DNA from 3 places in the Prochlorococcus marinus str. MIT 9313 genome. Region 1 is predicted to be linked to each of the others. Evidence: predicted binding sites of a transcription regulator. Region 1 holds the regulator's gene; each other region holds the start of a gene.
The links. The regulator NtcA, encoded in region 1, controls nitrogen genes in cyanobacteria. The targets are predictions, from matches to a motif close to GTANCNNNNGNTAC.
Positions count from the first base shown of each region.

Region 2: AKG35_RS11930 (CbiX/SirB N-terminal domain-containing protein) is a predicted target of NtcA. The motif match lies at 4,471-4,484, and genes of this name have one in related genera.
Region 3: glnA (type I glutamate--ammonia ligase) is a predicted target of NtcA. The motif match lies at 5,356-5,369, and genes of this name have one in related genera.

Region 1 covers NC_005071.1:1,936,088-1,942,458, forward strand. Annotated here, with positions in the region: gene AKG35_RS09785 (thioredoxin family protein) at 1-18, shown strand, start outside; gene AKG35_RS09790 (hypothetical protein) at 625-1,017, opposite strand; gene AKG35_RS13035 (hypothetical protein) at 1,030-1,203, opposite strand; gene dcd (dCTP deaminase) at 1,300-1,893, opposite strand; gene AKG35_RS09800 (cob(I)yrinic acid a,c-diamide adenosyltransferase) at 1,893-2,507, opposite strand; gene rph (ribonuclease PH) at 2,649-3,383, shown strand; gene ntcA (global nitrogen regulator NtcA) at 3,458-4,192, shown strand; gene AKG35_RS09815 (DUF3084 domain-containing protein) at 4,258-5,463, shown strand; gene AKG35_RS09820 (resolvase) at 5,460-5,891, shown strand; gene AKG35_RS09825 (DUF3146 family protein) at 5,875-6,132, opposite strand; gene pth (aminoacyl-tRNA hydrolase) at 6,132-6,371, opposite strand, start outside.
Region 2 covers NC_005071.1:2,362,723-2,369,093, reverse strand. Annotated here, with positions in the region: gene AKG35_RS11950 (hypothetical protein) at 438-1,160, opposite strand; gene AKG35_RS11945 (formate/nitrite transporter family protein) at 1,173-2,063, opposite strand; gene AKG35_RS11940 (hypothetical protein) at 2,131-2,274, opposite strand; gene AKG35_RS11935 (ferredoxin--nitrite reductase) at 2,327-3,955, opposite strand; gene AKG35_RS11930 (CbiX/SirB N-terminal domain-containing protein) at 4,651-5,436, shown strand; gene cobA (uroporphyrinogen-III C-methyltransferase) at 5,433-6,218, shown strand; gene ureC (urease subunit alpha) at 6,261-6,371, opposite strand, start outside.
Region 3 covers NC_005071.1:652,112-658,482, forward strand. Annotated here, with positions in the region: gene AKG35_RS03125 (carbamoyl-phosphate synthase subunit L) at 1-68, shown strand, start outside; gene AKG35_RS03130 (YcjF family protein) at 65-1,663, shown strand; gene AKG35_RS03135 (pyridoxal phosphate-dependent decarboxylase family protein) at 1,751-3,163, opposite strand; gene AKG35_RS03140 (nucleoside deaminase) at 3,266-3,757, shown strand; gene AKG35_RS03145 (pyridoxal-phosphate-dependent aminotransferase family protein) at 3,699-4,883, opposite strand; gene glnA (type I glutamate--ammonia ligase) at 5,434-6,371, shown strand, end outside.

The sequences.
Region 1 (6,371 bases):
CCAATGAGCCATGGCTAATCTAAAAGCAGTCAATAAGCAAATATCGATAACATGACGAGCCATCGCAGAAGCTCTTGAGCCATCAACTAATATAATTATATCGACTAAATAGATCAAGAAGAATATCAATATTGTCCAGCGACCAAAGCTCTAGTCGCATAAGGCTAGAACAAGGTATCGCAAGCAGCCTATCGACCATAACGCGAAAATAAATCTTACTTCAGTGAAGTAATTAAAGTGCTTTCTTATTCCTTATCAGTAGTTTTATCGCTAACAAATTCTCTCCAATAGACTAGATGAATGACCACTGCTCCCTAGCTAGCCGACCCCAGTTTCTCACTGGAAGTAACACCAATGCCACAAGAGACACTCCAGCTTGACAGCTCTCCTTCGCAGACAGTGACTGAATGCGGCAAGCCAACAGGAAAGGTCAATAAGTTAAACAGCTGAGGCGATCTTTAGACACCTTGTTGAACTTAGCTCTAAAAGCTGATTAGGCCCAATATCCCAATCTCTAAACAATCGCAGGTTTGCTTGTCTAGCTAAATTCTTCTTATATCTCGGCCTAATTTGCGAATAAGCTATTTAGGCATTTAACCAAATCAATAGAATCAATTCCCTTGGCTAGGAAATCTCTAGTTTTGTAAGGCCAGGCAAAAGCAAAATCCCTATTGCAAGATGAATAAATACTCCTGGCCACAAAAGAACACCAGTTAAATCTTGACTCACACCAATAGACGCTAACAAAAGGCCAACAGCAATATTATAATAACAAAGAGATCTTCTCGGATTTTGCATCGGCGCATGGCTGGAAACTTCCCAGCACGCCCAGCCAAGAGCAATGATTGCCAATGCAAATAATCTTGCAATACCTACCAGTTCAGTGACTAGCGTATAACCAAAAAGTAGTGAACAAAATTTAACAGGCAGAACAAGAGCAAAAATCCCACCAAGAATTTCAAAGCCCGCAGAAAACCTGAACAGCAAAGAAGTCCGTCTCATAGAATTAAGTTTCAAAAAATCTCATCTTTAACCTTGAAGCAGGCTAATACTGAACGCCAAAACTCCTACACAAGCAGCGAGAACGACAGCACTCACCCAAAAGACAAAAGAGTTGCCAAACTGTCCCCATCCACCAAGATAATCACCTGAGGTATTAACTTCCACCTCAGGAGGTGCGGATTTTGGCTGCTTGTCTGACATACGTGGGGGATGAGATCAGTAGCTTCACTCTATCAATGTCTACAAAATCAAAAAGATCTGTTGAGAGCAGACATGCATTCAACAGATCTTTTTCGTTCAAATCCTGGCGAGAGTGACGCGTTCTGGCTGATGTTGATATTTACCCTGGCGATCGCTGTAGGTGGTATCGCAGGGATCACCCTCGAAGAAAAGAAGCTGACAAATGCCTTCATTGGCATAGATACGGCAATCAGCTCCAGAACTATTGCTGAATTCAAGCGTGAGATGCCCTTCCCAACTGGCTTCGGCGGGAGTTGTATTAACGATAATACCAAGGCGGGCATAGGTACTCTTACCTAGGCAAATGACAGTGATATTTGATGGGACCTTCATCTTCTCCAGCGCCACACCGAGACCATAAGAATGAGCCGGCAGGATGAAATACTCGCCATCCTCGTCCTGATGCAAAGGGGTGGATTCGAGATTTGCAGGATTAAATCGCTTCGGATTCATCACCGTGCCTGGTACATGGCGAAAGATCAAAAACTCCTTCGCAGAGAGCCTTAGGTCATAACCAAAGGAAGAACAGCCAAAGCTGAGTACAGGCCGTTGATGCTGCTCAGGATCAAGATGTCGAATCAGTCCGGCTTGAAAGGGTTCAAGCATCCCTGCTGCGGCCTGTTCGGTGATCCAACGATCGTTTTTAAGCATTAGAAACCACGACGCAACTCAGTGACCTGATCAGCCATTGCCATCAGGATCGATGGCATGACTGAGCCAGTCAAGATGACATCCATCGAGCCGGGGCGCTGTTCCAGAGTTGATAACACATCAGCTTCATCGAGATAACCAAGAGCAATCGCCAGACCAACCTCATCCAACACCATTTGATCCAAATCACTCGCCATGATGCGATCCCGACATTCATGCCAAATGGCCTCCACGGCCTCAGGCGCGCTGGAGTCAACGGCAAGCCTTGAAGCAGGCTCAGATAGACAGCCAGGAACCGCCGGGCGCAGCCACTCAAGTCGCCCACATAGGCGCACACGCCCATCTGGGCCTTGGTCTACTCCTCCCTTGAGGAACTGAGCCACCAATACACGACTTCCCAGCCCAGCCGCTCTTAACGCCTGACTCAAGACAACAGAAAAACTGCCTCGATAGGGGGCTGTATAAACCTGAAGCTGCCCTTCAGGAGCTACCAGATGCAGCAAACGCCTATCAGCAACTACTGCCAAAGACCGACTCCCATCACTCTCCTGCGAGCGATGGTCCGTCATGCACGGATCCACGGAGCGATGACTAGGGCTCAGGCTGGCTGTCATAAAAGTCTCAATCGCCCCGACAAAACCAGCAGAAATCAAATGTAGCGGTGGAAAGCTGCTTAACAAGGCTCTTGACACTATCCATGGTGTAAAAGCACCTGTTTCTGCCAGGCTCAGTTCATCTCAACCACCAACGGCACGATGCTCACATCCCCCCAGCCACGTGCTGACGGCCGCCTTGCTGACGTGATGCGGCCCCTTCAGATCACATGGGATCCAATGGGCTTTGCCCTCAGTTCGTTAATCATCCGCACTGGTCGCACCTCAGTGCTCTGCAGTGTTTGCGTTGAAGAAGGTGTACCCCGCTGGCGCAAAGGCCAAGGCAAAGGCTGGCTCAGCGCCGAGTACCGCCTTCTGCCTGGGTCTACCCCGCAAAGACAGAACCGTGAACTGCTCAAGCTTTCCGGACGCACTCAAGAAATTCAACGCCTCATTGGCCGCAGCCTGCGCGCCGTGATCGACATGGCCGCTCTTGGGGAAACCACCCTGCGAATTGATTGTGACGTCATTCAGGCCGATGCCGGCACACGTACAGCCTCCATCACCGGCGCTTGGATTGCCTTAAAACGAGGCTGCGATCGCTTGCTGGAACAAGGGCTGCTCACGCATCAACCCGTCATCGAGCAAGTTGCTGCAGTATCCGTTGGTTTAGTGGAGAGTTATCCCCTTCTCGACCTCGACTACAGCGAAGACTCCAGGGCTGATGTGGATCTAAACGTGGTAATGGGCTCCAATGGGCACCTATTGGAGCTGCAGGGCACCGCTGAAGGGGCTCCATTCAGCCGGAATCAACTCAACGACTTGCTGAATCTGGCAGAACCCGGCCTGCAACATCTACAAGCCTTCCAACGCTCGGCATTAATGCAAGAAGACTAAAAACCGTCACCATTGCTACATGGTAGTGGAGGTCCACTCCCTAACTTCATATTTCTGCCGTTTGCTGCGCAGCCATGGCCGGCGTCATCCGCGGCTTCAGCCGTTACGCCCAGCAACCCTATGTTCAAGGGTCAGGAAGTATGGCCAACTCGCCTGCTCCACCCCAGAAAACCCTGCTGGAAGTCATCCGTGAACTGGATGGCGCCAGCAACGAAATGGTGGAGCGTTCCAAAACCATCTTCTTTCCTGGCGATCCTGCCGAAAAGGTTTATCTCATTCGACGCGGCGCGGTTCGGCTATCTCGGGTCTATGAATCTGGTGAAGAGATCACCGTGGCATTGCTGCGTGAAAACAGCCTATTTGGAGTGCTCTCTCTACTCACAGGCCATCGCTCGGACCGTTTTTATCACTCCGTAGCCTTCACCCGAGTCGAAATGATCACAGCGCCAGCCACCTCAGTTCGCCAAGCGATCGAAAACGACACCAGCGTGGGGTTACTTCTGCTGCAGGGTCTCTCAAGTCGGATCTTGCAAACCGAGACCATGATCGAGACCCTCACTCACCGCGACATGTCATCAAGGCTTGTGAGTTTCCTGCTAGTCCTCTGCCGGGATTTCGGGGTTCCAGGGGAACAAGGAATCACCATTGACCTGCGCCTCTCACATCAGTCCATCGCTGAAGCAATCGGCTCCACTCGCGTCACCATTACTCGCCTGTTGGGAGACCTGCGCAATTCAGGTCTAGTGCAAATCGATCGCAAGAAAATCACCGTTCTTGATCCGATTGCCCTTGCTAAAAAATTCAACTGATCCCCGTCCCAGTCCAGGATGGTGAAACGGGTTGACACTATTCCTGATCCCACCCGCCCATTGTCGTGACCGGCTGGCTGCTGATCCTCTCCCTACTCGTCCTCGGTGGTGTGCTCTCCACCCTTGGCGATCGACTTGGCAGCCGTGTAGGCAAAGCAAGGCTGAGCCTGTTCAATCTCAGACCGCGAAGGACAGCCGTCTTCATCACCGTTCTCACTGGCAGCCTAATTAGCGCCCTGTCCCTAGGACTGATGCTGCTGGTCAGTCGACAACTGCGAGTAGGACTTTTTGAACTGGATGACCTTCAGGCCAAACTCCAACAAAGCCGTGATGCCCTCAATTCAAGTCGGTCGGCCCAGTTCAATGCCGAGCTGGATCTCAAGCAGGCCAGGTCGGACAGCAATCAGGTTCAGAATGAACTGAAGCAAGCCAAAAAGCGAGCTACCGCCCTTCGCAACGAACTCGCACCACTACAAAAACAAAGACAACAGCTCGAGGCGGAACGAGCTCGTCTCAGTCGCGACATTTCCAAAAAAGATGCCGACATCCGCCGAACGGAAGTTGAACTAGCCAATGTTCGCAGCAGGATTAGCGCGGCTGAAAAAGAACTGAAGCAGCTCGAGACCAACCTCATTGCCTTACGTCGAGGGGATGTTGTGCTGAGCAGTGGGCAGCAACTTGCTGCAGCCACCCTGCGGCTCGATAACCCCAGCCAGGCGAAAGCCGTCATCGACCGCCTACTTCAGGAAGCAAACCTGGAGGCTTTTCGACGCGTACGTCCCGGTGAAGAAGCCAATCGACAGATCCTGCTCGTGCCACGCACCGACATCAACCGCATCGAACAGATCATCCGAAAGCCAGGCACCTGGGTGGTCTATGTGCGCTCTGCCGCAAACGTGTTGCGTGGTGAGAACGTGGTGTATGCCTTCCCGGATGCTCGCCAAAATATCAACATCGTCCGACAAGGCGAAGTTCTCGCACGAACGACTCTTGACCAAAACGAGAAGAGCAGCGAAACCGTGCGCAACCGACTTAGCCTCCTGCTTGCATCAACTCTGGCAGAGGTAAAAAGACGCGGATCCCTCAGTTCCGGACTGCAGTTCGATGGCAGTGAGATGAACCGGCTCGGCAAGGCATTACTGAACCGTTCTCAAGAGCGGATTGAGCTAGAAGCCGTGGCACTCCGCAACAGCGATACAGCCGATCCGGTAGCAGTTGTCCTGCAGCCCGTGGGTGGTCCTTGGACAAAGATTGCCGAAGACAAACCATGACAAGGCTTGTGGCCGTAGATCCTGGTCGCAATAAATGTGGATTAGTTCTTGCCGATACAGCAACAAATGCTGTGCTTGAGGGGAAAGTGGTGGCCGCAGCCGCTGTGCTCGACCTCATCATGCATTGGCAAAACCAAGCACCCTTAGCAGGCATCTTGATCGGCAACGGCACCAGCAGTGAATACTGGCAAAACCTTCTGCGGCACATTGCCCCATTGCATGTGGTCGAAGAACGTGGGAGCACACTGCGCGCCCGCCATCGCTATTGGGAGCTATGGCCCCCAAGCAACTGGCGCCGCTGGCTACCCCGAGGAATGATCCTGCCTCCCCATCATCTAGACGCCATAGCCGCAATGGTGTTGCTTGAAGACCACCTCGGGCAACAACTCCTTTGGGCCGGACCACCCAACTTCAGAATCGGGCCCTAACAGTGAACATATAATCCCCACCAGGCTCAAGGTGGTAGTCAGCCTTAACGAGGAAGCGCAATAAAGCATCCTCAATCAGTGCTCGCCCAAGAGAGGGTTCCACTTTCAGTTCACCCCGATCGAAAGCCCAGCTGAACTGCCACTGAAACCCCCCAGCGGAGACCTCCCCATCCAAGCGTTGGTCGGCAAAGCTTTGGCGGTGTACACAGAGGCGAGCCGTGGTGACAGGCAAATGACTCATCAGCAGGCAGAACAACCCTCCGGTTGAAAAGCATTGAGACGATTACCTGCCCGTTCCAACCCAAGGCACTGAATCAGATCCAAACCCATCAGCACCTCATCAAGCACTTGATCGACTAGGAGGCTCTCCTGCCGACTAAACACCCCGAGCACATGCGAGACGGTTCGAGCTCTTCGTTCCTCAGAGGTACAACCTGGAGCACCGATCCCGATCCGCAGACGACAAAAATCCTGAGTCCC
Region 2 (6,371 bases), 430 kb from region 1:
AGTAGCGATTAAGACATCCTTGTGACATGTCTGCTTGGCATAGGTTTAATTGGCTCTGTTGGGCTTTAGGAATCACTTCAACGATAAAGCGAGGCTGTTTGCATTTCAGCGTAGTTATATTTTTAAGTGCAAGGTTCGAATCTGCAAAGTTTTTTACGCTGGGGTATTGATCAACGTTGAGACTAGTTTTATGCTATTTTTTATTTGATTATTGGGCTTTTGATTGCAAGGGTTCGGCATGCATCTTGCATAGAAGATTCATCTAACAGTAAGAGTGCTTTTTGTGGCACCGTAGTTCTGCTTTTCAGTAGTTGATTGGTGTCAATGAAATGAATCATCAGATACGATTGCTTTTGCTTGGATTGCAGTTTTCATTTATTGCCATCATCCTCTTTTTGATTCAATAACCCATATTGGCGTATCAGTTGGCTATGGATTTATTGCCATGATCTGTATTGCTGAGCAAGTTGTTTTTTGGCTAGGTCTCGATGGAGATCAGTCGGCAGACTTTGGCTGAGCTTGAACAGGTTTGATTGACTGCTGGATGTGCCGATGCAGCCCAGGGCTAGTAATGCTGCTCGTGTTGTCGCTTCGGAACCTTTTCTTGCCACTTCGGCAATGCGGTTGCTGATGTCGACACCATCGCGTCGTTGCAGAATTCGAATGGTGCTTAACACCACTGGATCGCGTATGTCGTTGAGGAGGTCGTCAAGGAGGTTCAGCAGCTCGTCATCGCTGAGTTGGTATGCCTTGAAGTTCAACAACTCCAGACCAGCCATGCGCATTGCTTGGGAAGGTTCTCTGAAAATCCTTTTTATCAGCAAAGTTGGCACGATTGCTCCCCAGCAAGCCATTGCTTGTAGTACCTCGAGCTCCAGTTCTTCTTGATCACCAAGTTGTTGGATGAGCCAGTCTCGAGCCTCAGGTTGATGGCAGAGGCCCGCTGCATGGATGAGTTCAGACTGCTTACCATGTTGCTTAAGCAGGGTTTTTAATATTCCCCAGCCATCATTACCAAGCAAGCCCAGTCTTTCGGCTAAGGCTTTACGTAGATCAGCAGAAAGGCTGGGGCAGTAAACATTCCCCAGCCAGTCTGGTTCTAGAGGAGCCTTGCCTACTTTATTGAGACGTTCCCAGAGAACGGCTTCATCGAAGCTCATGAATGTTCTAGATCAGCGTGCGCCTAGTTCGGCGGCGAGTTCACGTTCCAGCTTCTCATCGTGAACCGTCGGCAGTACGTTGCTCATTTGGGTGCGATGGGTGCTGTAGAAGAGCATGCCGATAAACACCATCCCGCCAATGATGTTGCCGAGGGTGACTGGAATGAAGTTCCAAACGATTACCTGGCCAAAAGAAACTCCTGAACCAAGCATGGGTCCGGCGGTGTGCAGGAACATGTTCACCACGATGTGCTCCATTCCCATGGTTTGGAATGCTGTGATCGGCAGCCAGCAGGCCAGGATCTTTCCTGGAACGCTCTTGCTTACCAAGGCCATCGTGACCCCAAGACAAACCAGCCAGTTGGCAATCATGCCGCGTAGGAACGCGAGGAAGAAACCAGTGCTGCCTAGGTCTTGATATTTGGCCACGACATTGGCCTTATTGAGTGCCATGATCTTGGCGGCAATCACGGCCCAACCTTTGCCCCCATCGGCTGCCGCAAGTGGCTCAACTGTGCCTGCGCTGGTCAGGCTTGTGGCGAGTAATAGAGCCACCAATGCACAGCCGATGAAATTGCCAATCCAAACCCATATCCAGTTGCGGAAGGTTGCTTGCCATGTGCTTTTCCCTGCCCAGGTTGCCATTGGCAATAAGGCGAAGTTGCCTGTGACTAGCTCCATGCCGAAGAGCACGATGCTGGCAAACCCAAAGGGGAAGAGAACGGAGCCTAGAAATGGCATTCCAGACTGGACTCCTACGGTGATGGCTAAGCAGGTGGCTAGGCCAAGAATCGCTCCTGAATAGAAACCACGTACCAGCAGATTTTTAATGCTGACACTGGATTTTTTTCCGCCGGCAGTAATCATGCCGTCGACGAGTTCATTGGGCAGGACGTAGTCCATTTGGGATGTGTTCACATCCATGGCAGTTCTCGTTGGGGTGGGGTGTTGAAGGAAGGAATTAAGGGTTTCAGCCGCTGATTCGGTTCATCAGGCGTGAGAAGACATCTTGGCCACCTTCTTTTTGATTGATTGCAGGCTTGTCGTGACCGCTGTTGCTTAACCAGTTGACAAAGCGAGAGAAAAGATCACGTGCTTGGGAAGTCGATTGCATGGTGTGGCTTGATAGGTGATTGATCTAAGAACGGTGGTTTAGCGATCGCAGCTCAAGGGGATGGGCTGCTGTTTTCGCCTAAATTGCTGAACCAGTTCATGAAGTTTGAGAAAGGGTCGCTGTTTTGCTTCGGTTGGCTACGAGGTTGAGCACCGAAGCGTTCGATCAGTAATTCCCGCAGAACGTCTTTCAGTTCGCTGCCAGGAATGCCTTTGCGATGCAGTGTTCCGATTTGGGCATCCGGCCCTTGCCTGCCTTCAAGGCTGAGGTCATAGGCCTCAACCATGCCTTGGCCCCCGTTCGGTGCACGGGCTTTGGTTCCTGTGAGGCCGATTGCGCCCATGTAGGCCTGGCCACAGCTGTTGGGACAGCCAGTCCAATGGACTTTTATTTCCTCAGGGAGGATGAGTTCTGCATCCAGTTCATGTGCCATTGCCATGGCCTGATCTTTGGTGTTTGTAAGGGCGAAGCTGCAGTACGTATTTCCTGTGCAGGAGACAGTGCCGGCGGCAATGGAACCGGGCTCAAGTGGAAAACGCTGTAGCAGTGGATCAGCTTGAAATTTGTCGAGGTTGGTAGTTGATAGCCCCACCAAAATGATGTTCTGGTCTTCTGTAAGACGAATTTCACCACTGCCATAGTTAAGACTGGCGCTAGCAAGATCCTGAAGATCTTCTGCGTTTAATCGTCCAACCGGTACATGCATGCCGGCGTAGTGAAGCCCTGTTTGTTTCTGAGGGTGGATTCCGTAAAAAGAGCGTGGCTTGTCTTCAAATACAGAACCGGGATCAGGTGTTAGCGGTCCAAATTTTTCCACCACCATGGTGCGAAACGCTTCGATGCCCACGCTGTCGAGGTACATGCGAAACCTGCCCTTAGGGCGATTGTTGCGCTCACCGTTATCTCGCCATAACGTTAGAATAGTGCCGGTGAGCCGACAGATTTCATTGGGTTTAACCCAGGCATTTAAAGGCAGCGCATAGTCATTCATCTGCGAGGAGAGGATCCCTCCGAGCCAGACGCCGAAACCCATCACCCCATCGTGTTCCACTGGATGGAAGATGATGTCGTTATGGAGCAGGAAATTATCGCGGGCCCCTGCAACTGCCGTATTCCATTTGCGGGGAAGGTTGGAGAATTCATGGTTTCCCTTTCCTTGATTCGTCAGGAAATTTTGTAGTTCAGTTGTGTATGGGCGAGTATCAACAATTTCAAGAGGGTCAATCCCAGCCAGTGGATTTCCTGTGACATTGCGTGGGTTATCAAAACCTGATTGGATTGTGTTGAGACCTGCCTCTTCAAGACGTTTGAGGATTTCGGGAAGATCACTCAGTAAAACACCACGAAGCTGTAGGTTTTGGCGTGTTGTGATGTCGCAACTGCCGTCTTCTCCGTAGCGACCCACGATTGAGGCCACTACTTTTATTTGGTGGCTATTGAGAACACCATTGGGTATCCTTAGCCGTAGCATGAACTTGCCAGGGGTTTTGGGTCGCCAGAACATTCCATACCATTTCAGGCGCAGTTCGAGGTCTGTTTTATCGACCTGTTCCCAACCGAGCTGAGCAAAGTTTTCAAGTTCATCACCAACATCTAAGCCATCTTTAAAAGCTTTATTTTGCTCAATTTTGTTGAGCTTCTTTCCTTGTAGAAATTGTTTCGCAGGAGAGCTAATAACCATGAAATTTTGTTGAAATTAAACTTGAAAAGAAGTGATCATGTTGTTTAAATTTTATTCGCGCATTCGATAGCCATGGTTTTTAGGCCCTGCCATTATTGAAGCAAGGGTAAGTTGCGAATGGAGTCATTAAGCCTGATGGAAGAGGGTATTGGCGGTATCAGATTGAACAAAACTGAGCATTTGTGTGAAATTCAAGAATTGGTGTCTTTGTGTACATTCTGAACCCGGCTGATGTTGGCAACTAGAGGTGTTGAGGAGTGAGGCCAGGCTGCGAATGGAGTCATTAAGCCTGATGGAAGAGGGTATTGGCGGTATCAGATTGAACAAAACTGAGCATTTGTGTGAAATTCAAGAATTGGTGTCTTTGTGTACATTCTGAACCCGGCTGATGTTGGCAACTAGAGGTGTTGAGGAGTGAGGCCAGGCTGCGAATGGAGTCATTAAGCCTGATGGAAGAGGGTATTGGCGGTATCAGATTGAACAAAACTGAGCATTTGTGTGAAATTCAAAATTTGGTGTTTATCGATACATCTAGGTGCACAAGTTTTTTTCTTTATGGCTGCTGTGTATAAATTTTAAGTGATTTCAGTATTGGCGGCCTATCTCTCCCAACCAGCGGATTGTGCCTTGTCTGAGCATTTTCCACACACGGTTCATGGCAGCTAAATCCCTTTCGAAGTCACTGTTAAAGCGTTTTGAGCGGGTTGCACCCTGTCTGCCTTGGCGACCACTCGTCCTCAACCGAGTTTGCGACTGTGTTCGATAGCGACGGGATGTCATGGTTGCAGTCGACTATTAAGACTGGAATGACTTCACCAGTTTCGGATGTCTTAGATCCGTGGCCGTTGTTACGAAAGCATGAGGAGGTTGGTTGTAAGCGCGCTTTGCGTTTGATCGTGCATGGCCGTGCTGGTGGATATGTTCCTTCTTGTGTGCGTTCTTTTGCTCTGCAGGTCGCGCAACTTCGTGGCACACCTGTGCTGGTAGAGGCCTTAACGGCTACTGATCGCCATGAGCAGAGTGCAGATCCTATTTGGCTGGTTCCTTTGTTGCTGCTGCCTGGTTCTCATGTTCGAGAGGATGTGCCGTTGATTCGTCAGCGACTTCAGCAACAGGGTGTGAACACCAGGTTGGTGCCTTTCTTGGGTGCCTGGCCCTCTTGGTGGCGATTGTTACAGGAGTGGGTGCAGCATCATGATTGTCGTGATGGCTCTCTTGTTTTGGTTCACCATCCCCTTCGCCAGGGTGTTGCTCATCGCTATTTAAGTTTGCTGCAGCAGCGGCTGGCGTTGCCCATGTTGTCCTGGGACGATTGGCATGCTGATGTCGCTTCAGCGAAGGAGGCATCCACGCCTCTTTTTCTCGCCTTGGCGCCAATCCAGATTACGCAGACGCTGCGCGATTGTGGGGTGATGACTTCCCTACTTGAGATTGAGTTATTTCGATTGGGTTTGATTGATTTGCTGGCTGCATTGCCATGAGCTCTTTGGACTTTGGCACTGTGTATTTGGTGGGTGCAGGCCCTGGTGATCCTGATTTGCTCACACTGAAGGCTTATCGTCTGCTTCGCCAGTGCGGAGCCTTGGTTCACGATGCTCTGGTGCCTAAGGAAGTACTCGAGTTAGTGCCCGAGTCTTGTGAACGGCATTTTGTTGGTAAACGTCGAGAACGTCATTGGGTTCCACAGTCCAAGACAAATGAGTTGCTTGTTGAATTGGCTCAGAGTCATTCCTGTGTAGTACGCCTAAAAGGTGGTGATCCTTTTTTGTTTGGGCGGGGTGGTGAGGAGGCCGCCTATTTGCAGAGTCATGGGGTATCGGTGGAGGTGGTCCCTGGGATTACAGCGGGGATGGCTGCGCCGGCCTATGTGGGTATTCCTCTGACCCATCGTTGTGGTGGTAGTTCTGTCACCTTTGTGACAGGTCACGAGAAGATCGACAAACAGCGCCCTTCTGTGAATTGGAAGGATCTTGCTAGCGCAAGTGACAGCCTGGTGATTTATATGGGTTTGCATAACCTTGCTTATATCGTCGAAGAGTTGATTGCCGGTGGACTCGATCCAGCTACGTCCGCAGCAATCATTCAACAGGGCACTGTCGTAGGTCAGCGCTACCTCAAAGCTCCCTTGGAACAGTTGGTTCAAAGGGTGCAGAGCGAAGGGTTTGCAGCGCCGTCGATTGTGATTGTGGGTGCAGTAGTTGATGAACAGGTTGCAGAGTGTGCTCCTCAGCCGGCTGAGGTTGTGATGCCGATCAAGTCTTGATCTATTACTTAGCAACCTAAAGGTAGATGTTGAATTTAGCGTTTAAAGTAGGAGATATCGCTGGGCCATTGGCAGTTCTTCTGCGGGGTCGCATGTGAGTAAATCGCCGTCGGCGAACACCTCGTAAGTTTGTGGATCTACCTCTACTTTTGG
Region 3 (6,371 bases), 1.1 Mb from region 1:
CCAGACGCTGTTTTTCTGGTCAAAGATCATTGAACCTGCAGGCCAGCGGAAGCATGACAAACAAATGATCTCCCGTCAGCGGCTGCTCCTATGGACCGCCTGCGCGCTGGTGGTCTTGCTCGTCATCGGAGCTCTAGTGCAAGTGGTGAGGAACCTGCTCTGGGATTTGAGTTACCTACTACCTCCCTGGTTGCTAGGCCCGGTGTTGTTACTAACAGCAGGCCTCATCATCTTGATGATCTATCAGGTTGGATGGCCTTGGTGGAAGGCTTTTAAGCGTCAGAACTTAGAAACTGCTCAAAACAATCAACGGCCCCTTTCCCCTCCAAGTAGCCGTCATCAAGCAGCCAAGCAAAGTCTTGAAAACATTGATCGCCTGCTTGAACGCCTCAAAGACGAGGTCACTCGAGAAGGGCTTAAGCAAGAGAGAGAAAGGGTGGCTGATGAACTGGCCCGTGGTGATCTGATGGTGGTGGTGTTCGGTACTGGTTCCAGCGGCAAGACATCTCTGATCCGAGCACTCCTGAACGAAATGGTGGGTGAGGTTGGTGCACCCATGGGATCCACAACCAGTAGCCAGATTTATCGACTGCGTTTAAAGGGACTTGATCGAGGCCTTCAATTGGCTGACACCCCAGGAATTCTTGAAGCAGGCAGAGCCGGTTTAAGCCGAGAGAAAGAAGCAAGGCAACGAGCCAGTAGAGCTGATCTGATGGTGGTGGTTGTGGATTGTGATCTACGCGCTTCAGAGCTGGAGGTCATCAGTAACCTCGCCAATCTCGGCAAACGATTGCTCCTAGTTCTGAATAAATGCGATCTTCGTGGTGAAGAAGAGGAGCGACGGCTTTTGGCGCAGTTGAGAGGGCGATGCAAGGGCTTGCTTGAAACTGAGGATGTGATCTCCTGTAGCGCTGCACCGCAGTCACTGCCGCGGCCCGGTAAACGACCTTTGCAGCCTCCTGCTGAGGTCGACAACCTGCTGCGTCGCCTTGCGTCAGTGCTACATGCCGATGGTGAAGAACTGCTTGCAGACAACATTCTGCTGCAATGTCGCCATCTGGGAGATGCCGGTCGCCAGCTGCTGGATCGACAACGCCAGCATGAAGCGCGTCAGTGTGTTGATCGTTACAGCTGGATTAGTGGTGGTGTTGTCGCTGCAACCCCCCTCCCAGGAGTGGATCTATTGGGGACGGCAGCGGTTAATGCCCAAATGGTGATGGAGGTGGCCAGGGTCTATGGAGTTCAACTCACTCGCAACCGAGCACAAGAACTGGCGGTATCAGTAGGTCGCACTTTGGCAGGACTTGGCATTGTTAAAGGTGGAGTGGCGATCATCGGCACAGCTCTCAGTGTCAACTTGCCCACCCTGTTGCTGGGCCGAGCGGTACAAGGGGTCGCTGCTGCTTGGCTCACACGCGTTGCTGGAGCCAGTTTCATTACCTACTTCCAGCAGGATCAAGACTGGGGGGATGGCGGTATGCAGGAAGTGGTGCAACGTCACTACGATCTCAACCGACGGGAATCTTCGCTGGAACGTTTTCTCACGACAGCCCTGCGGCGGGTGGTTGAGCCTCTTCAGCGGGAGAAACGGCGACAGCTCCCGCCACGCCCAGGGCCTCGGGGGGTGGCGGACGCATCGGACCACGAGCATCCAGAACTGTGATCAAAGCCAGGTAGAACAATCCAATCGCTACTGATAAAACAGTCGTGATAATCGCCACCCAGCGGCCTCGTGGGGGTGATGAAGCCATTAGCGCAAACCCAGCAAAGATTGATTCATCAGAGTTGCCAACCGATTGAGATGAATCGATTGCGTATGGGGGTTGCCCAAGACCACCTTGAGGAAATGACGACCATGATGCAAGGGTCTTGACACCATCAACTGCTGTTCCAGCAAGCTTTGCCGAGTTGCTAATGACCAGACTGATGCTTGATATGCATCGGCGTTCTTAGGGGTACAGGCAATCAGATGCAATGGTCCGCTGAGAAGAATGAACCTGGATGCATCGAGTTGACGCGCGAGCGACTGACGACGCTGAATGGCCCCCTCCAGCAAGCACTGAATTCCCTGCTCCCCGAGTTGACGCAGACCCAACCAAAGCTTGAGCACCTCTGCTGGCCGAGTTCCTTGAAGGCCAATTTCACTTCCATGACCGTCTCCCCAGGCTGGTTCCATATAGGGCAAGCCAGTCGAGAAGGCTGAAGCAAGATGGGATTGGTTCGCGACTAGCAATAGGGATGATGTCTTAGTGATCCCAAGCAACTTTTGAGGATTCACTGTGATCGAATCGGCTAGAGAGATTCCTTCAACCACAGAAGCAGTGGCTGCTGTTAGAGCAAAGACCCCTCCAATGGCTCCATCGACATGCAACCAGACCTGCTCGCGTCTGCATAGCTCTGCTACCGCTACCAAGGGATCTACAGCTCCCTGGACAGTCGTGCCTGCTGTCGCCACAACGGCTAAGCATGGTCTCCCTTCTGCGCGGAGAGCTTTCAGTTGATGCTCTAGGGCATCGAGATTCATGCAGCCCTTTTGATCGACAGGCACCGTCTGCAAGGCATCGCTAGCCAATCCCATGACCCGAATGGCCTTAGCGAGTGACACATGGGCGTCGACACTTGCAAGCACCACTGCCCTGGGATCATCTTGAAGATCTGCCTGTTGGCGAGCTATCACCATCGCCATGAGGTTGCTGAGGCTGCCACCACTGGCTGCCACACCACCAGCCGTCAACGGCAGCCCCAAGCGCTCAGCAAACCAGCGGCACATCTCTCGCTCTAAACGCGAAAGACTGGGTGACAACTCCTCGGCCAAAAGATTGTTGTTTAGCCCTGCGCAGATCAAATCGGCAGCGATGGATGCCGTTAGAGGAGGCGGATCGAGATGAGCCAAAGCACCTGGATGGGAAGGCTGATAAGCCCCTTCCATCACCAACTGCAAATCGTCCAGCAAGGCATCAACTGAAAGACCTTGAGGCTGCGGCGCTACATCAGGCAAAGCACTAAGCGCTGGTAAGGGGCCTCGATTGCTTGCTGTTGCGAACCATTGACAAAGTCGAGCACTGGCCTGCTCCAGAAAAGTCTGCAGTTCTGGATCGAAACGGTCAGGCTTGGCAAAGGGCGCCAAGGTCGCAGTCGGCCTTATCTGGGGAGTGCCAGCCAATAACGCTCGTCATACAAGTTCCATTCTCCCTCCTGATGGCATTGTTTGATCAGGAGCTGCCACTTAGCGGTGCCTTTAGCGCAACCTCTTGAACTAACCAACATGCAATGCCGCTGTTGGATGTTGCGGCTACTGACTCGAGCAAAACAACTTGGCGATTTTGGAGAAGTTCCTGTGAGTGCCGTAGTGCTGGATGCCGATGGCCGCTGTATCGGACATGGCAGCAACCAAAGGCATCGAAGACGTGATCCATTAGGCCATGCAGAACTGATTGCACTCCGACAGGCTGCCTGGCTCAGAAGTGATTGGCGATTTAATGACTGCACCCTGATTGTCACTCTGGAACCCTGCCCGATGTGCGCAGGAGCACTAACACAAGCGCGCATGGGCCAGGTGATCTTTGCTGCACATGACCCCAAACGAGGCGGGCTTGGTAGCACAATCCATCTGGGGGAACACCCCAGTGCACATCATAAAATGCGTGTTCTTGGCGGTGTGATGGAAGTTGAAGCTAGGCAGCAGCTAGAAGCCTGGTTCAAGCAGCAACGGCAACGTTTTCACGAAAACGAGGTAACTCTGACTCGAACAGATTGAGCAACAGCTCAACGTTTTTAGGGGTGGAGTTGTATCCCATCAAGCCAATCCTCCAGATCTTGCCAGCCAAGCTTCCTAAGCCGCCGCCGATTTCAATGCCGTGCTCATTCAGCAAATGCAGACGGAAGGCATTGCCATCAACTCCATTAGGAATGCAAACAGTTGTGAGTGTGGGCAAACGCAAGGCTTCAGGTACATGCAACTCCAAACCAAGACTCTCGAGCCCTGCCCAGAGCACTTCGGCATTGCAGCGATGACGATCCCAAGCGTTTTCAAGGCCCTCATCCGCAAGTAATCGCAGCGCTTCACGCATCCCAAAGTTCATATTCACCGGCGCAGTGTGGTGATAAACCCTGTCGCTTCCCCAATACTGATTCAGCAGCGACACGTCTAGATACCAATTGGGCACCTTGCTACTACGGGCCACAAGCTTCTCTTCGGCGCGGGGTCCCATGGTGAAAGGGCCAAGACCAGGAGGGCAGCTGAGCCCCTTCTGGCTGCAGCTGTAAGACAGATCAACCTTCCATTGATCCAGAAAAACCGGTACAGCGCCTAAGGAGGTGACCGTATCAAGCAGTAAGAGGCAATCGTGCTTATGGCAAAGATCGCCGACCCCATCCATTGGCTGACAAACGCCAGTGGATGTTTCTGCATGCACTAGAGCCAGAATTGCTGGACGATGCTCGCTCAAAGCTGCTTCTAGCTCTGCAAGGGAAAAGGCTTCTCCCCAGGGTTTTTCAATCAACTGAACATTGGCTCGATAGCGAGCAGCCATATCGGCAAGGCGATTGCCGAAATAACCGTTTACAGCAACCAATACCGTGTCACCAGGTTCAACGGTATTGGCCAAGGTCGCCTCCATGGCGGCACTACCAGTACCGCTCATCGGCAGTGTGAAACGGTTGTCGGTCTGCCAGGTGTAGCGGAGCAACTCCTGAACCTCACCCATCAATTCCAGATAAAGGGGATCAAGATGGCCAATCGGAGAGCGCGCAAGTGCCTGAAGCACCTTGGGATCGGCATTTGAGGGTCCAGGCCCAAATAGCAAGCGGCTAGGCGTGGCAATCGGTTCGAGAACCGTCTTATGAGATTGGTCAACCTGGGGAAGGGTTTGCGTCGTCGCCAAGGCCCTTGGTTAGTTCAATTATCTAGAGCCTAAGCAGTCACCCTTCATCCCCGGGACTTTTTTGAGGGATTGCAACGGCAACCAAGCAGGTCAATCAATAGCGAGGGCAATTAAAAAATACTGATTATTTTTTTTGCGTCTTTTGGCAGCAGAAGGGAAGTAAGTAAAAAAACGCTAGCTCGTCTGGCAAAGTCCCTTTGAAGCCTGATTCCCATTGACTGAAAGCAGGCTTCAAAACCGTTCATGCAGATCGAGCGAAGGCTGAAAGAAAATGGTTGTAGCAACCAATCAACCCTGTGATGAGATCAGCCATTGAGGACGAATGGACGACTTGGACGAGTTGAGGGATATAGAAGACTAAACAATCAAAATCAGTGATCCAGCCATAAAGTTCACCCAGACTTAGATCAGCTCAAGCTGACAGAAACGGTTACGGAATCCACCCAGAAAGGAAACAAGGCTTCAGTAGAAGGTACCTGTTGCTACAAAAAGGGGGCCATGCGGCTGATTACGGTCGCTCTCTTATCGCCGGCTCGGCCTCATCTTCGCCATGGGCAAATCACCCCAAGACGTCCTCCGCCAGATCAAGGACGAGGGCATTGAACTGATTGACCTCAAGTTCACTGATCTGCACGGCAAGTGGCAGCATCTCACCGTTTGTTCGGATTTGATTGATGAGGAAGCCTTTGCGAATGGCTTGGCTTTCGATGGATCTTCCATCCGTGGATGGAAGGCCATTAACGAATCAGATATGGATATGGTGCCCGACGCCAGTACGGCCTGGATCGACCCCTTTTATCGCCACAAGACTCTTAGCTTGATCTGTTCCATTCGGGAACCTCGTAGTGGTGAGCCCTATGCCAGATGCCCCAGGGCGCTTGCCCAAAAAGCCCTCGGTTACTTAGCCGGCACCGGCCTGGCCGATACTGCTTTTTTCGGCCCTGAGCCAGAGTTTTTCATCTTTGACGACGTCCGCTACAACTCTGGCGAAGGTGGTTGCTTCTACAGCGTTGACACGATTGAGGCCCCTTGGAATAGCGGTCGCATTGAAGAAGGCGGCAACCTTGCCTACAAGATCCAACTGAAAGAGGGCTACTTTCCGGTTCCACCCAACGACACCGCCCAGGACATCCGTTCCGAAATGCTGCTGCTGATGGGGCAATTAGGAATCCCGATGGAGAAGCACCACCATGAAGTTGCAGGTGCTGGCCAACATGAATTGGGGATGAAGTTCGCTGAGCTGATTGAAGCTGCGGACAACGTGATGATTTACAAGTACATCGTCAGGAATGTTGCACGTAAATACGGCAAAACGGCAACATTTATGCCCAAGCCGGTGTTCAACGACAACGGCACCGGGATGCATGTTCACCAGAGCCTCTTTAAAGGAGGCCAACCCCTGTTCTTTGGAGAAGGCACCTACGCCAACTTGTCACAGACGGCTCGCTGGTATATCGGCGGCATCCTTAAGCATGCTCCCTCCTTCCT